3 regions of the Marinomonas posidonica IVIA-Po-181 genome follow, and region 2 is predicted to be linked to each of the others. Evidence: predicted binding sites of a transcription regulator. Region 2 holds the regulator's gene; each other region holds the start of a gene.
The links. Region 2 encodes LexA, which represses DNA repair genes until DNA is damaged. Its sites were predicted from a motif close to TACTGTNTANNTANACAGTA; they were not measured.

Region 1 (5,761 bases), 1.6 Mb from region 2:
TAGAGCTTAGGGGAAATGTTGATGCAGCATTTTCGTCTTCTAATATTACTCCCCTAGATCATACTGGCAAAGATGAAAACTCCAACTTATATGTCTGGATGTTTGAACAAGCACTACAACCTAAAGATGACGTAAATACAAGCTTACAAGCAACCCATTCAACTTTAGAAAAAGTGACAGAAGAATTGCAAAAAAATGAGCAAAACTCTAATACTACACATCTCGAAACTATACTAAAAACTCTAAATGGTAATGTTCAATCACTAAATATAAACGTAATTAAACTTATTGAGCTTGCCGAACATAAACGAATAGATGGATCGTTACTTTATTTCGACCAATGGTTCAAATTATTAAAAAACTCTAAAAACATACAATGGATCTTTCTCGATTTTTTACTTCCAATTTCATTAGGCACCATAGCAATAATTTTGCTAATCACAGAAATAACCTAAATAAAATTCCCCAGCATACGCATAGAATACTTTTATTTTGGTTTTACAAAAGCATAACCACTCGCAGCGGTTAAACGATAACATCGATGTAAGGATGATGTTTTTATCTAAACACTATACTCTCATGACCAATCTAAGATATAAAAAAAGCCCCGCAGGTGCGAGGCTTTCTGGTCTTTCTGACTAAACGACAAGTCCTCCTTAGAACGGAATATCGTCGTCGAAGTCGTCAAAGTTTGGCGCTTGTTGTGGCTTCTGTTGCTGCGGCGCTTTTTGTTGTGGCGCTTGCTGCTGAGGAGCCTGTTGCTGAGGCGCATTGCCCCAGCTACCAAAAGACTGTGGTTGAGCCTGTGGCGCTTGCTGTTGTGGTGCCGCTTGTTGCTGAGGCTGTTGGCCGTAACCACCTTGAGCAGGTTGCTGGTTAAAGCCACCTTGTGGCGCTTGTTGTTGTGGCGCAGCTTGCTGTGGTGCTTGATTGAAGCCACCTTGTGGTGCTTGCTGCTGAGGTTGTTGACCGTAGCCACCTTGACCTTGCATGCTGTCGTAACCGCCAGCAGAAGGCGCAGCGCCGTCGTTGCGGCCATCTAGCATTTGCATTTCGCTAGCGATGATTTCTGTGGTGTAACGCTTAATGCCGTCTTTTTCCCACTCACGAGTACGCAATGAACCTTCTACATAGACTTTAGAGCCTTTTTTGATGAAGTCACCTGCGATTTGACCTAGACGGTAGTTACCACGGTCCATGAAAGACACTCGGTGCCATTCGGTACGTTCTTGCATCTGACCTGTTTGCTTGTCACGCCAGCTTTCGGTTGTCGCCAAGCTCACGTTTGCCACAGCGCCACCAGACGGCATGAAACGCACTTCGGCATCGTTACCGGCGTTACCTACTAAAATTACTTTGTTTACTCCACGTGCCATGACGTTCTCCAACTGAAATTAGTTCTTTCTTTATACATTAGCTTGTGGTGCAAGTTGCACCAGGGCTGCTTTGTCTAATTGCTTTTTATCCACTTTAAGATAAGCGGTTTGTTCATCTTCAAATATTTGCATGCCTTCCACTCCTTGGACGTTTGCAAGTTGTTCGGCCAACTCAGTCACTTCTGCGCTGGTCATATTAGGTAAACTGAAAGCTAAGCTGGTCAATTGGCGTGGGGCCGGTTGCACCATACAAACCAAAGACCACGCCAGAAAAATCACGCCCACTACAAAAAACACACCTTCATTCGCGTGGTGTTGTAGCAGCCATCCACCACCCACACCGCCAATAAAGGAGCCGATAAATTGATGGGTGGAAAATACGCCCATGGCCGTCCCGCGATAACCAACTGGGGCAAGTTTGCTAACCAGTGAGGGTAATACCGCTTCCATGGCATTAAAACCAATAAAGTAGCCCCACAGTAACACAGCAAACAACCAAAACAAGGAAGCTCCTTGTAGGCCAATTGAACAGATTCCAAGCAAAATAAAGACGCCAATCAGCACTTCTTTCATCTTGCCTTTCGCTTCCGCAATGATCACCAATGGTAACATACCCACAAAGGCAAAACCCATGATTGCTAAGTAAAACCAACTATGTTGTGACAAGGCGAGACCAAACTCATTGATCAAACGCCCTGGCACCACCACAAAGATGGCGGTTAAGCTGGCATGAATAAATAACACGCTGATATTAAGAAAACGTAGACGAGCATTCTTCATCACGGCACCGAGTGCCGTTAGGCTCGGCGTGGTGTCTCGTCGGAAGGTATGTTGCACGCTATTCGGCACAGCAAACAAAATAAGCGCAATGCCGACAAAGGACAAAGCCAACGAGAGATAGAACAAGCCAGACAGCCCAACCAGTGCAAATAGCCAAGGTCCGAAGACCAGTGACAGCATAAACGACGCACCAATACTGATGCCCACACTGGCCATGGCCTTAGTTCGGTTTTGTTCCCGTGTAACGTCACTTAATAACGCCATTAAGGTGCTGGCAATGGCCCCTGCGCCTTGCACTGCTCGCCCAATAATGAGTGTGTTAATGTCATCGGCATTGGCACAGATGAGACTGCCCAGTGCAAACAGCAATAAGCCAATGACAATCACCCGTTTGCGACCAATTTTATCGGACCACATGCCCATTGGAATCTGCAGACAAGCTTGCGTTAGTCCATAAATCCCGATCGCGGTTCCAATTAACGCCGCATCGGCACCCGTCAGGCCATCTGCTGCCACGCTAATGACAGGCATGATGAGAAATAAACCTAACATGCGGAACAAATAAATCAGTGCTAAGGCGATTACTGAACGTCGTTCGAGTAGATCCATAAGGAGGTCACAACCACTTAACGTTGGGGTTAAGAAAAAAAGATGCTAATTTTACCGAATTTACCGTTGAAGCTCCATTTCAACTACTGTAAAAATAGACAGTTATTTTATTAAATGCAGATTTACTTCTGTCGATCAGTTTTTATTGGAGACCCATGGATACCATTACCATACGCGGGGCCCGCACCCACAACCTGAAAAATGTGGATTTAGATATTCCAAGAGACAAGCTTGTGGTCATTACGGGGCTCTCGGGCTCAGGTAAATCCTCTCTCGCTTTTGACACCTTGTATGCCGAAGGACAGCGTCGTTACGTTGAATCTTTATCAACATACGCGAGACAGTTCTTGTCCATGATGGAAAAACCAGACATTGATCACATTGAAGGTTTGTCTCCGGCCATTTCCATTGAGCAAAAGTCCACATCTCATAACCCAAGGTCAACGGTCGGCACCATCACCGAAATCTACGATTATTTGCGTTTGCTATTCGCCCGCGCAGGTCAACCTCGCTGTCCAGACCATGGTGAGCCTTTGGAAGCCCAAACCATTTCGCAAATGGTGGATAAAGTCATTTCCTTGCCTGAAGACACTAAGATGATGTTGCTAGCGCCCATCGTCAAAGACCGAAAAGGTGAGCACTTACACACTATCAGTGACCTATTATCAAAAGGCTTTATTCGCGCTCGTATCGACGGCATAGTGGTCGACCTAGACGATGCACCCGCGCTGGAAAAAAACAAGAAACACACCATTGAAGTGGTCATCGACCGCTTTAAAGTGCGGGCAGATTTGCAGCTGCGTCTGGCGGAGTCTTTCGAAACCTGTTTGGAATTGTCCGATGGCATTGCCAAAGCCATTAATATGGACGAACCGGATGAGGAATACATTTTCTCCAGTAAATTTGCTTGTCCTGTTTGTGGTTACAGCTTAACGGAACTGGAACCTCGCCTTTTCTCATTCAACAACCCAAACGGGGCTTGTCAGACTTGTGATGGCTTAGGTACGCATCAGATGTTTGATCCTGAGCGTATTATTCAGGATGACACCCTGACTTTGGCAGAAGGTGCCATTCGCGGTTGGGGACGTCGCAGTATTTTCTACTATCAACAGCTGACAGCACTAGCTAATCACTACGGCTTTGATATCGAAGCGCCTTACAAAGACATTCCTGACAATTTTAAAAAGCGCATTTTAAATGGCTCTGGTAGCGATAAGATCAGCTTCGTTTACATTAATGAGCGCGGCGATAAGATGACGCGTTCACACGCGTTTGAAGGTGTGATTCCGAATCTGCAACGCCGCTACCATGAAACCGAATCCGACAGTGTACGCGATGACTTGGCTCAGTACATTAGCGTGCAACCTTGTCCAGACTGCCACGGTTCTCGCTTGAACCGTTCAGCACGTAATGTCTTCATTGAGGAACAAACTCTACCCGAGATCGTCACCTACTCTATCTCTGACTGTTTAAGCTACTTCGAGAACTTGCAGTTAACCGGTGCCAAAGGTGAAATCGCCGCCAAGATTCTAAAAGAGATCCGCGACCGTCTGACCTTCTTAGTGAATGTGGGTTTGGAATACCTGACCCTAGATCGTAAAGCGGATTCCTTATCCGGTGGGGAAGCACAACGAATCCGGCTTGCCAGCCAGATTGGCGCGGGCTTGGTTGGCGTCATGTACATTCTGGATGAACCTTCCATTGGTTTGCACCAGCGCGACAATGAGCGCCTGATCGCAACCCTGACTCGCCTTCGAGACTTGGGCAATACCGTGATTGTGGTGGAACACGATGAAGACGCCATTCGCATTGCCGATCATGTTGTGGATATCGGCCCTGGTGCGGGAGTGCACGGTGGACAAGTGATTGCCAGCGGCACACCACAAGACATTATGGATTGTGAGTCGTCCATTACTGGTAAATTCCTAACCGGTGAGCGTAAGATTGAAGTACCCGCGTTACGTCATCCAGCGAAAGACGGCAAACATCTGAAGCTAATCGGCGCCACGGGCAATAATCTGAATAATGTGGATTTAAGCATTCCTCTTGGCGTCATGACGTGTGTCACTGGGGTGTCTGGCTCAGGTAAATCGACTTTAATCAATGGCACTCTTTATCCATTGGCGGCTACGGCATTAAACGGTGCAACGACCTTAAAGCCAGCGCCACACAGTAAAGTGGAGGGCATGGACGAATTCGATAAATGTGTCGACATTGATCAGAGTCCAATTGGTCGTACTCCGCGCTCTAACCCAGCGACCTACACCGGCATTTTCACACCAATGAGAGAGCTGTTCTCAGCCACTCAAGAAGCACGTTCACGCGGTTATAAGCCAGGTCGTTTCAGCTTCAACGTCAAAGGTGGCCGCTGTGAAGCCTGTCAGGGTGACGGTGTGATCAAGGTGGAAATGCATTTCTTACCCGATGTGTATGTGCCTTGTGATGTCTGTAAAGGCAAACGCTATAACCGTGAAACCTTAGAAATTCATTACAAAGGCAAGAACATTCACGAATGCTTAGAAATGACCATTGAAGACGCTCGTGAGTTCTTTGACCCCGTTCCATCCATCGCTCGAAAACTGCAGACCTTGATTGACGTTGGACTGGGTTACATTCGTTTAGGACAGGCAGCCACCACCTTGTCTGGTGGTGAAGCACAACGTGTCAAACTGGCAAAAGAATTGTCTAAGCGTGATACCGGTAAGACCTTATACATTCTGGATGAGCCGACCACTGGACTGCACTTTGCCGATATTGAGCAGTTGCTGAAAGTACTGCATCGTTTGCGTGACCACGGCAATACCATAGTAGTGATTGAGCATAATTTGGATGTGATCAAAACGGCAGATTGGATTGTTGATCTGGGCCCAGAAGGCGGTAGTGGCGGCGGCTACATCATTGCCGAAGGGACGCCGGAAGAAGTTGCTAAGAAAGACAACTCTCATACCGCACGATTCCTAAAAACCATGCTCTAACCTTTTCCTCTCATGCACCAA
Region 2 (5,761 bases):
AATAGTCATAGCAGGCCTGATAGTGGGCATTACTAATACGACCTTTACGACGTAAATAAAGTAACATTTTGGCTAATTTGGTGAGTCTTTCTTTGTAGTTGCTTTTTTCCTGAAAGCTGAATAGCTCTGGTTCTGGGCTAAATTCAATTGGGTCGATATTGCGACCTTCTTCAGCGGTCGCGATACGAATTTCAATTTTTTCAGGATCGTCGGAATATTGCAGAAGTTCTCGAAGTGTGTCTAGATAGAAGTCATACAGAACATCAGAGGCAATAGAGTCGGTGTTGACGTCTTTAAGACCACGTATATGTTGTTCAACACGATCGGCGCGATTGGACAGTTGGAGTTGTTTAACTCGGCGTTCGGTGATCTCTTTTTCTTTTTGATGGGCGCGTGAACCAATAATGACTGATAACAGTACTATGATAATTAAAAACGCGATGGTTAAAATTTGCAGCGTAGCCATGATTGTCCTTTAGCAATGAATTCAGTATGTTAAATAAGAAATACCAAGTTCAGCAAGAATTATTATAGAAACAATACAGGGATCGCTTGTCATATAAAAGGTGTTTGCTTAATATCAGCGCCCCGAGAGATTAAACTTCGTGCAATTAGTATTTGCAGATCGACTTTATAAAAGGCTTACACAGTTCAATGGGAAAATCACTGGTAATCGTGGAATCGCCAGCCAAGGCGAAAACTATTAATAAATACTTAGGCAATGACTTTGTCGTTAAGTCGAGTGTAGGTCATATTCGAGACCTTCCATCGGGTAAAACCGCGACTTCGACGCCTCAGGAGCGAGCAAAGCAAGCCGCTTTGACGCGTAAAATGAGCCCAGAAGAAAAGCTTGAGTATAAAAGCCGTAAGTCTCGTAAGCAGCTAATTGCTCGTATGGGCGTCGATCCTGAAGATAATTGGCATGCTAATTATGAGGTGTTGCCCGGCAAAGAAAAAGTCGTCGATGAACTTAAACGATTGGCCAAAAATGCTGACACCATCTATCTCGCGACCGATTTGGATAGAGAGGGAGAGGCCATTGCGTGGCATTTGCGTGAGGCCATTGGTGGTGATGACAGCCGTTATAAGCGTGTTGTATTTAACGAAATTACCAAGAAAGCCATTCAGTCTGCCTTCGAAACGCCTTCCGAGTTGGATTTAAACCGAGTCAATGCACAGCAAGCGCGTCGTTTTCTCGATCGTGTGGTTGGCTTTATGGTGTCACCATTACTTTGGGCGAAAGTAGCGCGTGGTTTGTCTGCTGGCCGAGTTCAATCCGTTGCGGTACGCTTGATCGTTGAGCGTGAACAGGAAATTCGTGCCTTCGTTCCAGAAGAGTTTTGGGAACTGGATGCCATGTTATCGACCTCAAGTGATGACATGATTAAATTTGAGGCGGCGAAGTACCAAGGTAAAGAATATCGACCGGTTAATCAGTTGCAATCGGATGAGCATGTGGCTCGTTTACAAATGGCGAAGTACCTTGTTCAAAGTCGCGAGGATAAACCGACTAAGAGCAAGCCTTCTGCACCTTTCATTACCTCGACCTTGCAACAAGCAGCGAGTACGCGTTTAGGCTATGGCGTTAAGAAGACCATGATGCTGGCTCAGCGTTTGTATGAAGCGGGTTACATTACTTATATGCGTACCGACTCGACCAATTTGAGTGCTGAGGCGGTTGAGTCTTTACGTCAATACATTTTAAGCTCATTTGGTGAAGCTTACTTACCCGCCGATCCTATTCGTTACTCAAGTAAAGAAGGTGCGCAAGAGGCTCACGAAGCCATTCGTCCTTCTGATGTGAATGTGCGCGTGGATGATTTGTTAGGGATGGAAAAAGACGCTCACCGTCTATACGATTTGATTCGCAGCCAATTTATGGCCTGTCAAATGACGCCTGCTGAATACACTTCTACCACGATTACCGTGGTGGCAGAGGAATACGAATTTAAAGCGAAAGGGCGTATTTTGCGCTTTGATGGTTACACCAGAGCCATGCAAACGGTTGTGAAGAAAGGCGAAGATAATATCTTGCCTGATGTGACTCAGGGTGAGTTTTTAGATCTCAAAGAGTTGCTACCTGAGCAACACTTTACCAAACCTGTGGCTCGATTCAGCGAAGCCAGCTTGGTGAAAGAATTGGAAAAGCGTGGTATTGGTCGACCTTCAACCTACGCGTCTATTATCTCGACCATTCAAGATCGTGGTTATGTTCGAGTTGAAAATCGTCGTTTCTATGCAGAGAAAATGGGAGACATTGTCACCGATCGATTGGTTGGCAGTTTCTCATCCTTGATGGACTTTAGTTTTACGGCGCAAATGGAAGAGCGTTTGGATGAAATCGCTGAAGGGGATAAAGACTGGATTCAAACTCTGAATGCTTTCTATCGTGACTTTAGCAATGTGTTGGCAAAAGCGGAGTCGCCCGATGACGGCATGATGCTAAATGAGCCAACGCCGACGGATGTTGAATGCCCAACATGCAGTCGTCCTATGCAGATTCGTACCGCCAGCACAGGGGTCTTCATGTCTTGCTCTGGCTATGCTTTACCGCCTAAAGAGCGTTGCAAGGCCACTATTAATCTTATTCGTGGCGATGAAGCGGTTGCGGTCGACGATGAAGAAGGTGAATCTAAGGCGCTGATCAATAAGCATCGCTGTAAGATTTGTGGCTCTGCCATGGACAGTTATTTGATGGACGAGCATCGCAAACTGCATGTTTGTGGTAATAACCCATCTTGTACCGGTTACGAAGTGGAAGCGGGCAGCTTCAAAATCAAAGGCTACGATGGGCCGGTGATTGAGTGTGATAAATGCAGTTCAGAAATGCAGCTTAAGACGGGGCGCTTTGGTAAGTATTTTGGCTGTACCAATGAAGAGTGTAAGAATACTCGTAAGCTGCTTAAAAGCGGTGAAGTTGCGCCGCCTAAGATGGACCCAGTGCCTATGCCGGACTTGGCTTGTCAGAAGGTGGAGGATCATTACGTGTTGCGTGATGGTGCAACTGGTTTGTTCTTGGCCGCTAGCCAATTCCCTCGTAAACGCGAAACCCGTGCGCCTTATGTGAAAGAATTGATTCCATATATGGATCAAATTGATCCAAAATATCATTTTTTCGCAGATGCGCCCGTTGCTGATTCAGAAGGCCGTTCTACCTTGATTCGTTATAGTCGTAAAACCAAAGAGCAATACATTATGACGGAAAATGAAGGCAAACCAACGGGGTGGAAAGCTTTTTATGATGGCGGTAAATGGGTCATCGAAGAAGGTAAAAAGAAAAAATGATCAGCGTAAGTTATGCCAGTGTAACGAATCAAAGGCTTGATGCTGCAAAGCGTTTACTGGCACTTGCTCAGTCAAGTGACGAAGCTTGGCTGGTCAGTAGTCTTGAAGGCTCGGCTTTGTTTCAATTACGCAGTGCCTTCAATGGTTTGTTGCAAGAAGTTGCACAGAGTTATGCATTGTCTGATTGTTTGGATGTGATTACATTGGCCTCTGAAGCCGAAGCCAAGCAGTCTGTTGTACCGGTTCTGTCAGAGTTAAAGGACTTAATAAGTCAGTCTAGATCTTGGTGTTGCCAGCTTCTGAGTGCTTATCAGCAACAATTAGAGTGTCATTTGGTTCAATCATCTTTTGGCCGAACGGACCTTATTGGTTCTGGTGGGGATGATGGTGCCTCAATGCAATTGTATTTGACCAAGCTAACTGACTTGGTGTTACGTTTTAGAGAAGAGTCATCTGAGTATTAATATGAAAGAGTCATACCTTGAAATTGTTGAGCTGGAAAACGGCGATATTGTATTACGCCCAGCCAGTGACAGTGGCGAGGAAACAGAGCCGTTAGCAACCCTGAAAATTTCAGACACGACACGGTCTTATTTGCAGGATCGTTATTTTGAATTGGCAAAATGCATGTTTCATGCAGGGATTGATTTTGTGTATTCGGATGAGTCTATGGCTGATGAAGGGTTGGATTACATGGACGATGATTTCCGTCCTAAAATTCTTCATTAATGATTTTAAACAAGATCAACAAAAAAAAGGTGGCTTTAGGCCACCTTTTTTATGATGTGTATTGGCTTTTATAGTCCTTGTCGAATAACGCCGACAGACAGGCCTTCGATTGCAAACTCTTCGCTCTCAAGGTCCACAACAATGTCCTGGTAGTCTTCGTTTTCAGGAATTAATCGAACAATGCGTCCTTTTTGCTCGAAGCGTTTAACGGTGACTTCATCGCCAATGCGGGCAACGACAATTTGCCCATTGCGAACCGTATTGGTTTTGTGGACGGCCAATAAATCACCTTCCATAATGCCAATGTTTTTCATGCTGGTGCCGGAAACCGACAAGAAATAATCTGCTTTCGGTGAGAACATATTACCTGGAACAGTAACATGGGTATCTATGTTCTCTTGAGCCAATATAGGGTATCCTGCGGCCACTTTACCGATAACGGGCAAACCTAACTCGTCTTCTGGAGCGTTGTTTTCGGAAGACTCAACCAATCGAATGCCACGAGAAGCGCCGGACAGCATTTCAATTGCGCCTTTTTTGCAGAGGGCTTTTAAGTGTTCTTCAGCCGCATTTGGGGATTTAAAGCCAAGTCGTTTCGCGATTTCCGCACGGGTAGGTGGGAATCCGGTTTCATTAATAAACTCGCGAATGGTATCGAGTACATCAGATTGTCTTTTGGTTAATTTAATCATGGCACTATCTGGTTGTTTATACAGTAACTGTTATTATATACAGCATTCTTAACGATTCTCAATAAAATAAATGCTTTCAGACGAATTAAAAAATAAAATCCAATCAGCCTATCGCGATATGCTGGATGCCAAATCCCATAAACCAAGGGTTGGTCAGCGCCAAATGATAGGTGCGATCGCGCGTACGTTGGGAAACATTAAACAAGGTACCGAGGGAGAGCGGCTAGATGAAAAACATGTGGCAGTCATCGAGGCAGGGACGGGAACAGGTAAAACCTTATCCTATTGTCTTGCTGTCATTCCTATTGCAAAGGCAAGAGGATTAAAGCTTGTTATCTCAACAGCCACCGTGGCTCTGCAAGAACAAATTCTCCATAAAGACTTACCTGATATCTTGTCCAATACCGAGGTAAATTTTAAGTACACCTTAGCGAAAGGTCGCGGTCGCTATCTTTGTCTCAACAATCTGGAGGCTTTTCTAGGCACACAAGAGCAGGCTATGGACGATATGTTTGCCGGTTTGTTTGAGCAGCACCTCCAATCGGATGATGTCAATACTGTGCTTTATCAAGAGATGGATGAAGCATTAAGTAAAGGTAAATGGGATGGTGATAAAGATAATTGGGAAGGTATTATTCGAGAGCTAGACTGGCGTCGCTTAACGACTGACCATCAACAATGCACGAATCGTAATTGTGCCAATTATTCGGCCTGTCCATTTTTTAAAGCCCGTGCCGAGATTGAAGTGGCTGATGTCATCGTCGCGAACCATGACCTTGTGCTGGCGGATTTGTCCTTAGGTGGTGGTGCTATTCTGACGCCGCCGAAAGAAACCATTTATGTGTTCGATGAGGGCCATCACCTGCCTGATAAAGCCATAGGGCATTTCCGTCATGAGGTCAGGTTGCAGCAAAGTATTAGCTGGCTTAGACAATTGGAAAAGAATTTGGTGAATTTGAAGCAGGAGCTTACCGATGAGGTGAGTTTAACGGGTCAATTGCTGATTAAAATGCCGCAACAGATTCAGACTATTGTCAATTTCATCCAATACGCTC
Region 3 (5,761 bases), 120 kb from region 2:
CTGGTAATTTCAATTACTAATTGCGCTTTCGCTGTACTTACAAAAAAGAAAAAGACAAAAACAGCACTTAAGCATCGTTTAAACATATTAGTTTCTCAAGTCTTGCGGGTTAAAAATTAAATCTACTTTCCTGAAGTTACGCTCAAATATATATGAATCCACTTCTGCTAATTCCTCTATGCGCCTAACTTTATTAATAGCGTCTAACGCACGTTGATCAAATAAAGCGTCACCGCTTCCTTTTATCACCTGGGCATTCATTACTTCACCATTAGGTAAGAAATCAATACGCAATTCCGTTTTCATACCATTTCGAGCACTCGGCGGGCGACTCCAAGCGGCGGCTACCCTAGCATTAATCAAACTGCTAATCGACTGTACCATTTGGGTTTCTTCTGCCGCCAACCGTTTTGCTTCTTCTTCCGCTGCAGCTTTTTGTGCTGCAAGCTCCTTGGCGCGCTTTTCTTCTGCCAATCGTGCCGCTTCTTCTTGTCGCTTACGCTCTTGCTCAGCCAGTCTATCGGCCTCAGCTTGGCGAATTAAAGCTTCTTCTCGCTGTTTTTGTTGACGCTTGAGTTCTTGTTGACGCTTTTCTTCCGCTAAACGTTTTTTCTCCGCCTCTTGGGCTTGTTTTTTCTTTTCGGTTGCTTGGGCAATGCGTTTCTGCTCAGCGGCTTTTCTTTCAGCTTCTTGCTTTTTCTTTGCGGCGTCTTGTTCTTTTTTCCGCTGAGCTTGGGCCGCTTTCTTGCGCTTGTCTTCTAAGGCTTTTCTAGCAATCTCTTTTTTACGTGCTTGCTCAGCCGCCTTTTTCTTTTGTTTTGCAATGGCAGCCGCTTGTTTTTGAGCGGCTTTTTTCTCGGCCTCTCGCTGGCCTATGATAGTCTGCGAAACATCCACTACTTTCGCATTAACAATCACGGGACGTTTTGGCTCAGTTTTTTTACTGTCTGAAAAATCTACGGCCAATACCGCCGTTAATACAATACCAGCATGTAAACCTATTGCCAGTGCAACGGGCAAACTATAACTGTCACTACGCAACCACTTCATACTCAGTTATCCGGCTCTGTCACTAAGCCCACATTAGGCGCTCCAGCACCTTGTAATGCGACCATCAAACCTACAACGTCACCATAAGGAACGTTTTTATCTCCGCGAACTAATACTGACATACTGGGGTTTTGATTGAGAATTTTGCGAACTTTGGTTTGTAAATTCGATAATGAAATCGTTTCTTGCTGTCCACCCACATCTAAATAAAACTGACCAGTCGAGTCAACGGATGCTATTAACACGTCATTTTCGTCATTTTGTATTGGTGTTGCATTTGCATTGGGCAGTTCAACATCAACACCTTGAGTCAGCATAGGCGCGGTGATCATAAAAATCACGAGCAATACCAACATAACATCAATATAAGGTACGACATTGATTTCCGCCATTGGGCGACGTTTGTCTTTTCGTCTTGAGCGAGCCACTATGCTGCGCCTCCCTCTTTGACATGGACTTTACGGTGTAAAATGCTTGCAAACTCTTCGGCAAAATTGTCATAACTTGAACTAAGAGACTCTGCAGCTGTGGAGAAACGGTTATAAGCTACTACGGCCGGAATAGCCGCCGCCAAGCCTATCGCTGTGGCAATAAGTGCTTCTGCGATACCCGGGGCCACGCTGGCCAATGTTGCCTGTTGAACTTCAGCCAAACCGATAAAAGAGTGCATAATCCCCCAAACAGTACCAAATAAACCAACATAAGGACTGGTTGAGCCAACTGTCGCCAAGAACGGCAAATGTTGATCGAGTTTTTCTTCTTCACGATACAATGCCACCCGCATGGCTCTTTGCACACCATCCATAACAGCATCAGGGTCCACATTTTGGTTCTGTCTTAAGCGAGTAAACTCTTTGATTCCTGCGGTAAAAATGGTCTCCATGCCTTCAACTTTACGTCCTTCTTGAGTCAACTTGCGATACAACTGACTCAGATCCATACCGGACCAAAATTGATCTTCAAATTCAGAACGAATTTTCTTTGCTTGCTTAATAACTCGAATTCGTTGAAAAATAACAATCCAAGAAAACACAGAAGCAGCCAACAAGGTCAACATAACAAGCTGTACGACTAAACTAGCACTGGCGATTAAACCCCAAATTGACATTGTGGACCTCTATTTAAAATCGGTTGGTAATTGGTAATTAAAATGTTCATAAGCTCTTTTTGTCACTTGCCGACCACGCGGGGTGCGTATGACAAAACCCTGCTGTATCAAAAAAGGTTCGATAACATCTTCGATGGTATCTTTATCTTCACCAAGTGCGGCAGAAACACTGTCAAGCCCAACAGGTCTACCGTCAAACTTTTCTATCATAGTCAACAACATACGTCTATCTAAATGATCAAAACCCTGACTGTCTACACTTAACATATCTAATGCACGTTGAGCAACTTTTTGTCCAACTAGGTCGACTCCTTCCACTTGTGCAACGTCACGAACTCGTCGTAATAAGCGGTTAGCAATTCGAGGCGTGCCTCGTGAACGCCTAGCCACTTCAAAACTGCCTCTCTCGTCTAATTGAATGCCCATTTTAGACGCAGAGCGAGACACTATGGTGGTTAATGATTCAACATCGTAAAACTCAAGTCGCTGCACAATACCAAAGCGATCTCGTAAAGGCGAGGTTAACAAACCCGCTCGTGTTGTAGCTCCGACAAGCGTAAAGGGTGGGAGTTCAATTTTAATTGAACGAGCGGCAGGGCCTTCACCAATCATGATGTCCAATTGATAATCTTCCATGGCAGGATAAAGCACTTCTTCAATCGCCGGACTTAAGCGATGAATTTCATCAATAAATAAAATATCACCTTCATTTAAGTTGGTTAATAAGGCCGCCAAATCCCCAGCACGCTCCAACACAGGACCTGAGGTTGTTCTAACTTCCGCCCCCATTTCATTTCCGATGATGTGCGCTAATGTTGTCTTACCAAGCCCAGGTGGACCAAACACTAAAGTATGATCCAATGGCTCATTACGTTGTCGAGCCGCTTGGATGAAAATTTCCATTTGCTCACGCACAACGGGCTGGCCGATGTATTCTGATAAGGCTTGTGGTCGAATCGCTCGATCCACTTGCCGGTCGTTACCTTTTAGTTCGGCTGAGATAATACGATCTTGTTCAATCATTTTTACTTCCTCAACATTCCTTGTAGTGCGGCTTTAATAACAGACTCACTGTCTGCACTATCCATTGGCACTGCGGCAATGGCTTTGGCCGCTTCTTGGGGCTTGTAGCCTAATGCTATCAACGCTGCCTCAGCTTCCTGCCTTGGGTCAGCTTGAACTTGCTTCAATACCGCAGGCGTGGCAAACAAATCCCCTTTTGCAGCCTGACCAAGCTTATCACGTAATTCAATAATTAATCTCTCGGCGGTTTTTTTACCAACACCTGGAATGCGCGTTAATGCGGTGACATCCGAATCCTGTACATTAGCAATAAGCTCTTCCGCAGACATACTCGATAATATGGCGAGCGCCATTTTAGGGCCAATGCCATTGACTTTAATTAAGACCCTAAACAGCGCCCTTTCACTTTTATCGCTAAACCCAAAGAGAGTATGAGAATCTTCCTTAACAATAAGGTGGGTAAATAAAGTGACCCGCTCACCAACTTGCGGCAAATCATAAATGGTCGTCATAGACGCGCTAATTTCGTAACCAAGACCCTGTACATCAATCAATAATTCTGGCGGCGATTTTTCCGCCAAAGTTCCGGTAATTCGCCCTATCACAACACTTTCCTTACATCTTGTTCTGACCAACGTTTTGAACTTCGTCCGGCACGCTTACCTGTACCATATTCTAAACCACCAGATGTTCGGGTATTAGCATGACACAAAGCAATCGCCAAGGCGTCGGCGGCATCAGCTTGAGGCTTAGATGTTAAGCCAAGCAGCAATTGCACCATGCTTTGAACTTGTGCCTTATCAGCGCTGCCGGTACCCACTACAGACTGCTTCACTCGACGAGCAGCATATTCGTTAACGGTTAATTCTTGCAGCGATGCGGCGACGATCGCGGCGCCTCTGGCTTGGCCAAGCTTTAAAGCGGAATTGGCATTTTTTGCCATGAAGACCTCTTCGATAGCAAACTCTGTTGGTTGGTACTCTTTCAAAAGTGACTCAACCCCATTAAAAATATGCTTCAACCTCACGGACAGTTCTTCATCAGGTAAGCGAATACAACCACTGTTTACATACACTGGTTTGCCTTTAATAATATCGATAATACCAAAGCCAGTGACACGTGAACCTGGGTCAATCGCCATAATTCTAGTTTCAGTCATGGGTTTCTCATATGCACCATCATTACTGTATATTTCAACAGGGCTTTACACTAGATGCAATGTGTAAATACAAAAAAGGCCGCGAAGTAGCGGCCTTTTACGTTTTTCTTTCGTTTCCTTAACAGCAACCGCTTAATTTAAGCGATTCACTTGCAAAAAGTTATTCTGCAACCGGCTTACGAACACGAATGCTTAACTCTTTCAATTGCTTCTCGCTGACGTCACCTGGCGCTTGAGTTAACAAACAAGTCGCACTTTGAGTTTTCGGGAAAGCAATGACATCACGGATAGAGCTTGATCCTGTCATCAACATAACCAAACGGTCCAAACCGAATGCTAAACCACCGTGTGGCGGTGCACCAAACTTCAATGCATCTAGTAAGAAACCAAATTTCTCTTCTTGCTCTGCTTCACTGATGTTCAACAATTCAAAGACGGCTTCTTGCATAGAAGCTTGGTGGATACGAATTGATCCACCGCCCAACTCCGTACCGTTAAGCACCATGTCGTAAGCTTGTGACAAAGCATTTAATGGGTCTGCTTTCAACGCTTCAGGTGAGCAAGAAGGTGCCGTAAATGGATGGTGAATTGCGGTGATACCACCATCACTGGTTTCTTCAAACATTGGGAAATCTACTACCCACAATGGCGCCCATTCGCAAGTGTACAGGTTCATGTCTTCACCCAACTTACAACGCAATGCACCAAGGGCCTCATTAACGATTTTTGCTGAGTCTGCACCGAAGAAGATTAAATCGCCATCTTGCGCCTCTAGGCGCTCAAGTAAAGCCGCACGAACTTCAACTGGAAGGAATTTCACAATTGGTGATTGCAAGCCTTCTTCTAGGTTAGATTTGTCATTCACCTTGATGTAAGCCAAACCTTTAGCACCGTAAATACCAACAAACTTAGTGTAGTCGTCGATTTGTTTACGGGTTAAGCTGTTACCGCCTGGCACTTTAAGCGCCGCAACACGGCCTTTAGGATCCGTCGCTGGGCCAGAGAAGACTTTAAAATCAACGTCTGCCATCAAATCTGATACTGTGACCAATGTCAGCGGAATACGCAAATCTGGCTTATCACTACCATAGCTTTCCATCGCTTCTGAGTAAGGCATGCGTGGGAAAGCCCCCAAATCAATGTTCATTAACTCTTTAAATAAGTTAGTGATCATCTCTTCCGTCATTGCCATGATCTGCTCTTCGCTCATGAAAGAGGTTTCAATATCAACTTGAGTAAACTCAGGCTGGCGATCAGCACGCAGATCTTCATCACGGAAACATTTAGCAATTTGGTAGTAGCGGTCAAAACCAGACACCATCAACAACTGTTTAAACAATTGTGGTGATTGTGGCAGCGCAAAGAAACTGCCCTGCTGTGTACGGCTTGGTACCAAATAATCACGTGCCCCTTCAGGAGTT

Region 1: the regulator LexA is predicted to act here: its motif matches at 2,850-2,869, upstream of uvrA (excinuclease ABC subunit UvrA).
Region 3: the regulator LexA is predicted to act here: its motif matches at 4,364-4,383, upstream of ruvC (crossover junction endodeoxyribonuclease RuvC).

The regions. Positions count from the first base shown of each region.
Region 1 covers NC_015559.1:3,663,982-3,669,742, forward strand. Annotated here, with positions in the region: gene MAR181_RS16885 (hypothetical protein) at 1-455, shown strand, start outside; gene ssb (single-stranded DNA-binding protein) at 657-1,376, opposite strand; gene MAR181_RS16895 (MFS transporter) at 1,407-2,765, opposite strand; gene uvrA (excinuclease ABC subunit UvrA) at 2,921-5,740, shown strand.
Region 2 covers NC_015559.1:2,033,427-2,039,187, reverse strand. Annotated here, with positions in the region: gene MAR181_RS09565 (Tim44 domain-containing protein) at 1-466, opposite strand, end outside; gene topA (type I DNA topoisomerase) at 655-3,285, shown strand; gene MAR181_RS09555 (DUF6586 family protein) at 3,282-3,749, shown strand; gene MAR181_RS09550 (hypothetical protein) at 3,751-4,014, shown strand; gene lexA (transcriptional repressor LexA) at 4,083-4,706, opposite strand; gene dinG (ATP-dependent DNA helicase DinG) at 4,777-5,761, shown strand, end outside.
Region 3 covers NC_015559.1:1,909,838-1,915,598, forward strand. Annotated here, with positions in the region: gene tolB (Tol-Pal system beta propeller repeat protein TolB) at 1-86, opposite strand, end outside; gene MAR181_RS09020 (cell envelope integrity TolA family protein) at 88-1,050, opposite strand; gene tolR (protein TolR) at 1,053-1,478, opposite strand; gene tolQ (protein TolQ) at 1,478-2,158, opposite strand; gene ruvB (Holliday junction branch migration DNA helicase RuvB) at 2,168-3,181, opposite strand; gene ruvA (Holliday junction branch migration protein RuvA) at 3,184-3,786, opposite strand; gene ruvC (crossover junction endodeoxyribonuclease RuvC) at 3,783-4,340, opposite strand; gene aspS (aspartate--tRNA ligase) at 4,501-5,761, opposite strand, start outside.